Regions from separate parts of the Frateuria sp. GZRR35 genome, predicted to be linked through region 2. Evidence: predicted binding sites of a transcription regulator. Region 2 holds the regulator's gene; the other holds the start of a gene.
The links. The regulator sigma-54, encoded in region 2, starts transcription at its own class of promoters, with help from an activator protein. The targets are predictions, from matches to a motif close to TGGCACGNGCNTTGC.
Positions count from the first base shown of each region.

Region 1: the regulator sigma-54 is predicted to act here: its motif matches at 1,941-1,955, upstream of ACFWZ3_RS05030 (PilZ domain-containing protein).

Region 1 is NZ_JBHZGL010000003.1:89,725-93,526, forward strand. Features, by position in the region: gene scpB (SMC-Scp complex subunit ScpB) at 1-492, opposite strand, end outside; gene ACFWZ3_RS05025 (segregation and condensation protein A) at 521-1,423, opposite strand; gene ACFWZ3_RS05030 (PilZ domain-containing protein) at 2,115-2,483, shown strand; gene ACFWZ3_RS05035 (AMP-binding protein) at 2,582-3,802, opposite strand, start outside.
Region 2 is NZ_JBHZGL010000010.1:151,153-154,954, reverse strand. Features, by position in the region: gene lptC (LPS export ABC transporter periplasmic protein LptC) at 1-545, shown strand, start outside; gene lptA (lipopolysaccharide transport periplasmic protein LptA) at 502-1,101, shown strand; gene lptB (LPS export ABC transporter ATP-binding protein) at 1,105-1,824, shown strand; gene ACFWZ3_RS12820 (RNA polymerase factor sigma-54) at 1,925-3,364, shown strand; gene hpf (ribosome hibernation-promoting factor, HPF/YfiA family) at 3,497-3,802, shown strand, end outside.

The DNA.
Region 1 (3,802 bases), on a different contig from region 2:
GTCCAGCGACTTGAGGTTGAAGTAGTCGAGGAAGGCGCGGGTGGTGCCGAACAGCGCCGGCCGGCCGGGCACGTCGCGGTGGCCAACCACGCGGACCCACTCGCGCTCTTCCAGCGTCTTGATGATGTTGGAAGAGACCACCACGCCGCGGATCTGCTCGATCTCCGGCCGGGTGATCGGCTGGCGGTAGGCGATCAACGCGAGGGTTTCCAGCAGCGCACGCGAGTAGCGGCTGGGCTTCTCGGTCCACATGCGCGACACCCACGGGTGCACGTCCTGGCGGACCTGGTAGCGGAAGCCGGAAGCGACTTCCTTCAGCTCCACACCGCGCCCGTTGCAGTCTTCGCCCAGCGCCTCGAGCGCGCGCGCGATGGCCTCGCGGTCGACCTGGTCCTCTTCGACGAACAGCTCGCCCAGCTGCGCCACGGTGAGCGGCTGGCTGGCGGCGAGCAGGGCTGCCTCGATGATCGGTTTGAGTTGCTCGATCTGCATGGCCTGATGATTTTCGGGAAGCCGGCGCCTACTCGGCGGCGGCGGACACCGGCACGTCGTCCGGCAGTTCGGCGCTTTCCTCGGCAAGCGAGGCCTTCGCCTTGATATAGATCGGCGCCAGCGGTTCTTCCTGCACGACTTCCACCAGCATTTCCTTGGCCAGCTCGAGCATCGAAAGGAACGTCACCACGACGCCCAGGCGGCCTTCGTTGATGTCGAAAAGGCTTTCGAACCGGTGGAAGACGCCATCTTCGAGCCGGCTCAGCAGTTCGCCCATGCGCTGGCGCACGCTCAGCGCCTCGCGCTTGATCGCGTGGTGGCCGAACAGTTCGGCGCGGTGCATCACATCCTTGAGCGCCAGCAGCATTTCCTTCAGGTCCAGCGGTGGCGGCAGCTTGACCACGTTGCGCTCGCCGACTTCGGCGTGCACTGCGACCGTGTCGCGTTCGACGCGGGGCAGGGTGTCGATATCCTCGGCCGCCTTCTTGAAACGTTCGTATTCCTGCAGGCGGCGCACCAGTTCGGCGCGCGGGTCGTCCTCGATGCCTTCCTCGGCGGGCGGCCGCGGAAGCAGCAGGCGCGACTTGATCTCGCCCAGGATCGCGGCCATCAGCAGGTACTCGGCCGCCAGCTCCAGGCGCATCACGTCCCGCATCATGTCGATGTATTCCATGTATTGCCGGGTGATCTCGGCAATCGGAATGTCCAGGATGTCTAGATTCTGGCGACGGATCAGGTAGAGCAGCAGGTCCAGCGGCCCCTCGAACGCCTCGAGAAAAACTTCCAACGCGTCCGGCGGGATGTACAGGTCCTGCGGCATCTGCAACAACGGTTCGCCGCGCACGACCGCCAGCGGCATTTCCTGCTGCTGGGGGATCGACGCGAAGGCGTCCTGCGACGGTGCGGCCGGCTGCTGCGGTTCTGTGCTCATCAATGCATGTCGTGAGGCCGCTCACGCGGCCGGCAATGCGTTCAAACCTTTCGTCCTGGCCGGGCGTCGCCCTGCGGACGGTATCCCCTCGTGACCGCGGCTTCAGGCCGACGGCCGGTCAAGCTGGCTTGCCGCTTTCGGCGCAGCCGTCGCCGCGGTATCGCATGACGAAGCCGCGCCACGGCGGTTCGGTCAGGCGGCTCAGGCGACCACCAAGGCGCCCGTGCTGGGCATCAGGCCCCGAAGCGGACGCAAGACAGGATGGCGACGCGGCGCCACGGACGGTTCAAATCGATCTGCCGGGAACCTGGGAAGCATGCCGCGATGGCCGGTATCGACCGGCACGGCGCACGCTGGAACCGGGCATGGCGACAGGTTAGCGGTAGCGTTGCGGCAAGTCCAGTATATGCCCGCGGGTGGGGCAGCATGTGACACGTTGTGTCGTGCTTGCAGCCGAGCGCGGCAGTTCGGGCGCTCGGCCGATGGAGCGTCGGATGATGTCGCCCCGATCCATGAATGGCATGATGCTTGCTTTTACCGGTGTGAGGGCGATCGCGTTCGCGCTACGCGCGCGGGCCGCTGAATGCCGGCGGCTGTGGGCGGCAACAAGGTTGTCGATGGGGCGCAGGATGCGTCGTACGATCACAGGGACGTCACGGGGGCGCGGGTGCGCTTCGACTTGGGGAGCTAGATGACGATCGAAGACAACGTGGCGGATGAATCGGGCCCCAAGTTCCTGCGGCCCGCGCGCATGCGCATCGAAACGACCGTGCTGATGAGCCATGGGGTGCAGTCCCATCCGACCGAACTGGTCGACATTTCCGCCACGGGCGCGCTGTTGCGCCGACCGCTGGGTTGGCAGGGCGAGCTGGGGCAGGCGTGGGTGCTCGACATGATTTTCGGCCGCGACCTGCACATCCACCTGGAGGCGGTGGTCGCGCGCATTTCCGACCGCCACATCGGTTTCGCCTATTCGCGCATTCCGGAAGACAAGCAGGTACCGCTGTGGAACCTGCTCGGTGGTTACGCCGACATCCTGGAGCATTGGCGGGAGGAGTGAACCCGCCTTGCGAGCCCGAGGAGCCCGCTAGCGGGCGATGCTCCTGCTGAACGGTACGAAGAGCCTTGCCCGCACGCCGGCTCTACAAGAAGTGTCTGTCAAGCGGGAGTTTTCTTCTGCTCGTTGCGCAGCTCGCGACGAAGAATCTTGCCCACGTTGGACTTGGGCAGCGCATCGCGGAATTCGATCTGGCGCGGGCGTTTGTAACCGGTCAGGTTGTCGTGGCAAAACTGCTTGAGCACGTCGGCGGTCAGCGCCGGGTCCTTGCGCACCACGAAAAGCTTCACCACCTCGCCGGAGTGCTCGTCCGGCACGCCCACGGCGGCGACCTCGGCCACGCCCGGATGCTGCATCACGACGTCCTCGACCTCGTTCGGATACACGTTGAAGCCCGAGACCAGGATCATGTCCTTCTTGCGATCGACGATGTAGACGTAGCCGTTCTCGTCCATGCGGGCGATGTCGCCGGTGTGCAGCCACCCATCGGTGCCCAGCACCTTGGCGGTCTCCTCGGGTCGCTGCCAGTAGCCCTGCATCACCTGCGGGCCGCGCACCATCAGCTCCCCGGTTTCGCCGATCGCGAGCGGCTGGTTTTCTTCGGACCAGATCGCGACATCGGTGGAAGGCACCGGCAGGCCGATCGAGCCGTTGTACTCCCGCAGGTCCAGCGGGTTGATGCACACCGCCGGGGAGGTTTCGGTCAGGCCGTAGGCCTCGGCCAGGGTGCAACCCGTGGTCTTTTTCCAGCGCTCGGCGACCGCGCGCTGCACCGCCATGCCGCCGCCCAGGGTCAGGTGCAGGCGGGAGAAGTCCAGCTCCGCGAAACCTGGCGTGTTGAGCAGGCCGTTGAACAGGGTGTTGACGCCGGTGAGCGCCGTGAAACCGGATTTCTTCAGTTCCTTGACGAAGCCCGGCATGTCGCGCGGATTGGTGATCAGCCAATTCAGACCACCAAGGCGCATGAACACCAGGCCGTTCGCCGTCAGCGAGAAGATGTGGTACAGCGGCAGCGCCGTGATGATCACCTCTTCGCCGGGCTTGGCCAGATCGCCGATCCAGGCGCTGGCCTGCAGCATGTTGGCGACCATGTTGCCGTGGCTGAGCATCGCGCCCTTGGCGACGCCCGTGGTGCCGCCGGTGTACTGCAGGAAGGCGAGGTCGGCGTGGCCCAGCTGCACCTTGGGCATCGGATGTGATGCGCCCTGTGCCAGTGCGTCGCGGAAGCGCACTGCCTTCGGCAGCGAGTAGGCCGGCACCATCTTCTTGACGTGCTTGAGCACGAAGTTGACCAGCGCGCCCTTGGGGAAGCCCAACAGGTC
Region 2 (3,802 bases):
CGCTGCTGGCCGGCGCGGCGCAATTGATGCTGTGGTGGATCGGGCCGCCGCCCAAGGTCAACGCATTCGTCGGCCCGCCGCGCTCGGGCTACACGCTGACCGACTTCAAGCTGACCCAGTACGGCACCGACGGCCTACCCAGCTTCCTGATCCAGGCGCCGCAGCTGGAACGGCGCGAAGGCGACGAGTCGCTGTACATCAACACACCCGATTTTCGCCTGCCCTCCAACCAGCCGGCAGTGCCCGACTGGCTCGGGCACTCGCTGTACGGCTGGGTCAACCAAGACGGCAGCCTGCTCAAGCTGCAAGGCCCGGTGCACCTGGAGCGTGCCGCATTCGACGACACGCCGCGGACGACGATCGACACCTCCGACGTCACCGCCTGGCCCAAGCAGAACCGCCTGCAGACCGCCGCGCCAGCCCAGCTGGTGCAGGGCGGCACTAGAATTCACGGCGTCGGCATGCGTGCCGACCTCAATGACAAACACCTGGAGCTGCTCGATGACGTCCACGCCACGTTCCCGCCCCGCCAGCACGCGCGCTAGCGCCCGCTGGGCGCTGGTACTGCTGGGCCTGCTGGTGCTGGCGCCGGCCCAGGCCAAGCGCAGCGACCGCGATCAGCCGATGGATGTACAGGCCTCGCACTTCGACGGCTTCCGCAAGCCCAACAGCACCACCACGCTCAAGGGCAACGTGGTGATTACCCAAGGCTCGCTGAAAGCCACCGGCGATCTGGCCAAAGTGCACTTCGACGCCAACGCCGAGATCGACAGCGTGGTGCTCACCGGCAGCCCGGCGCACCTCCAGCAGCTGGACGACAACGGCAACCTGATGCAGGGCGAGGCCGCCACCATCGACTACCAGGTGGCCAAGGATTTCGCCGTGCTGCAGGGACACGCCTCGATCAACCAGCACGGGCGCGGCGAAGCCCATGGCGACCGCCTCACCTACAACACGCAGACCAGCGAGATGACCGGCGACAGCGGTGGCGACGGCCGGGTGCACATGATCTTCAAGCCCAAGCCCAAGGCGGGTTCCGCCGCGGCTCCGGCAGCCGCTACCAGCACGCCCGCCCCCGCCACCAGCAGCGGGCAGCCCTGACCGATGCTCGCTGCCGAAGGCCTGCAGAAACGCTACCGCTCGCGCCAGGTCGTGCGCGATTTCGGTTTTTCGATCCGCCAGGGGGAAGTCGTCGGCCTGCTCGGCCCCAACGGTGCCGGCAAGACCACCTGCTTCTACATGGTGGTGGGCCTGGTCGAAGCCGACGGCGGCAGCATCCGGCTGGACCGCCAGGACATCACGGGCCTGCCCATGCACGCGCGCGCGCGGCTGGGCATCGGCTACCTGCCGCAGGAGGCCTCCGTGTTCCGCCGGCTCTCGGTGGCCGACAACATCCTGGCCGTACTCGAACTGCGCGAAGGCCTCACCGCCCGCCAGCGCAACGAACAGCTCGAAGGCCTGATGGACGAGCTGAAGATCGCGCACATCGCCGGCCAGAAAGGCATCAGCCTTTCCGGCGGCGAGCGCCGCCGCGTGGAGATCGCCCGCGCGCTGGCCGCGCAGCCGCGCTACATGCTGCTGGACGAACCCTTCGCCGGCGTCGACCCGATTTCGGTGGGCGAGATCCAGCGCATCGTGCGCCACCTGAAGGAACGCGGTATTGGCGTGCTGATCACCGACCACAACGTGCGTGAAACGCTGGGCATCTGCGACCGTGCCTACATCCTGAACGAAGGCGAGGTGCTCTCCCGCGGCACGCCGGCGCACATCCTGGCCGACGAAAAGGTGCGCGAGGTCTATCTGGGGCGCGAGTTCAAGCTCTGAAGCGGTGATGTGACGCAGGGCCCGCCAGCACCTGCCATCGCTATGGTCGCGTCACACCCGCCGGGGTAGGATGATCCCACGTCTCTCTGCTACGGCTGGCATGAAACCCGGGCTCCAGTTCCGACTCAACCAACAGCTCACCCTGACGCCGCAATTGCAGCAGGCGATCCGGCTGTTGCAGCTGTCGCAGCTGGAGCTGGAAGCGGAACTGCGCCAGATCGCCGAAGGCAACCCGCTGCTGGAGTTCGAGGAAGAATCGGCGCCCGGCGAAACCGAGGAGGAGAGCTACTCTCCCGCCCCGGACGAAGCGCCCACCGTCGACCACAACGCCGACGATGTCGCCGACTGGGGTGAATCGGGCACCTCCGCCGAGGCACCCATCGATTTCTCGCTCGGCAGCAATGCCCCCTCAGGCAGCCGTGGCGACGACGATTTCGAACCCCAGAACGCTGCGCCCGAGACACTTCAGGAGCACTTGCTGTGGCAGTTGAACCTGTCGCCGTTCAACACGCGACAGCGCCTGATCGCCACCGTGATCATCGACGCGCTCAACGCCGACGGCTATCTCGTCGAAGGCATCGAGGGCGTGCTCGCGGCCTTGCCGGCGGACCTCGATGCGACCATCGACGAAGTCGAGACAGTACGCCGCCAGTTGCAGCGCTTCGACCCCACCGGCATCGCCAGCGTCGACCTGCGCGATTGCCTGCGCGTGCAGCTGGAACAGTTCGAGGCCGACACCCCGCAGCGCGAGCTCGCGCTGCAGATCGTCGCCGGCGAACTTGAACTGCTCGCGCGCAACGACGTCGCCAAACTCGCACGCAAGCTGCGCGCAACCGAAGAAGAAGTCGCGGCCGCCGCATTGCTGATCCGCAGCCTCGATCCACGCCCCGGCGCCGCGCTCGACGCCACGCCGGTCGAGTACGTGGCGCCGGACGTCTACGCCTACAAGGAAGGCAGCCGCTGGAAGGTGAGCCTCAATCCGGACTGCCAGCCGAGGCTGGGCCTGAACCAGCACTACTGCAGCCTGATTGCGCAGGCGCGCGGCGAGGACGCCAGCTGGATGCGCGGCCAGCTGCAGGAAGCGCGCTGGCTGATCAAGAGCCTTGAATCGCGCGCCGAGACGCTAATGAAAGTTGCCGATGCGATCGTGCGCCGGCAGAGCGCTTTCCTGGACTACGGTCCGGAAGCGATGCATCCGCTGGTCCTGCGCGAAGTCGCCGAGGAGGTCGGCATGCACGAATCGACCATCTCGCGCGTCACCACGCGCAAGTACATCCATACGCCGCGCGGCACCTTCGAGCTGAAGTATTTCTTTTCCAGTGGCGTCTCCACCGAGGATGGTGGCGGCGCCTCGGCCACGGCCATCCAGGCCATGATCAAGAAGCTCATCGACGCGGAGGACACGCGCAAGCCGCTGTCCGACCAGGCCCTGGCCGAGGAGCTCAACCGCAAGGGCATCCAGGTCGCCCGCCGCACCGTGGCCAAATACCGCGAGGCACTGCGCATACCCAGTTCCAGCGAGCGCCAGCGCGCCAGCTGACCCTCTCTCCTGAAACCCGCCACTTGGAACCGGCCCGAACGATCCCATACGAGTGATAGACCGGCATGTCGTCACCATTGACGGTATGCGAACCCGCCGCCCCACGGCGGCCCGTAACAGAGGAGGCGCCCCATGCAGTTCCAACTCACCGGCCAGCAGATCGAAGTCACTCCTGCCCTGCGTGCGCATGCCGAATCCCGGCTCGATCGCCTGACCCGCCTCGACGAAAGGTGCCTGGGCCTGACCATGGTGCTGTCGATCGACAAGCTGCAACATTGCGCCGACGCCACCTTGAGCACCACGGGTGCCGCCCTCCACGCGGCGGCGTGCGGTGCGGACATGTACGCCTCCATCGACATGGTGTTCGACAAGCTCGCCGCGCAGTTGCGCCGCCATCGCGACAAGGTCACCGACAAGCACCAGCAGGAGGCGCGGGAC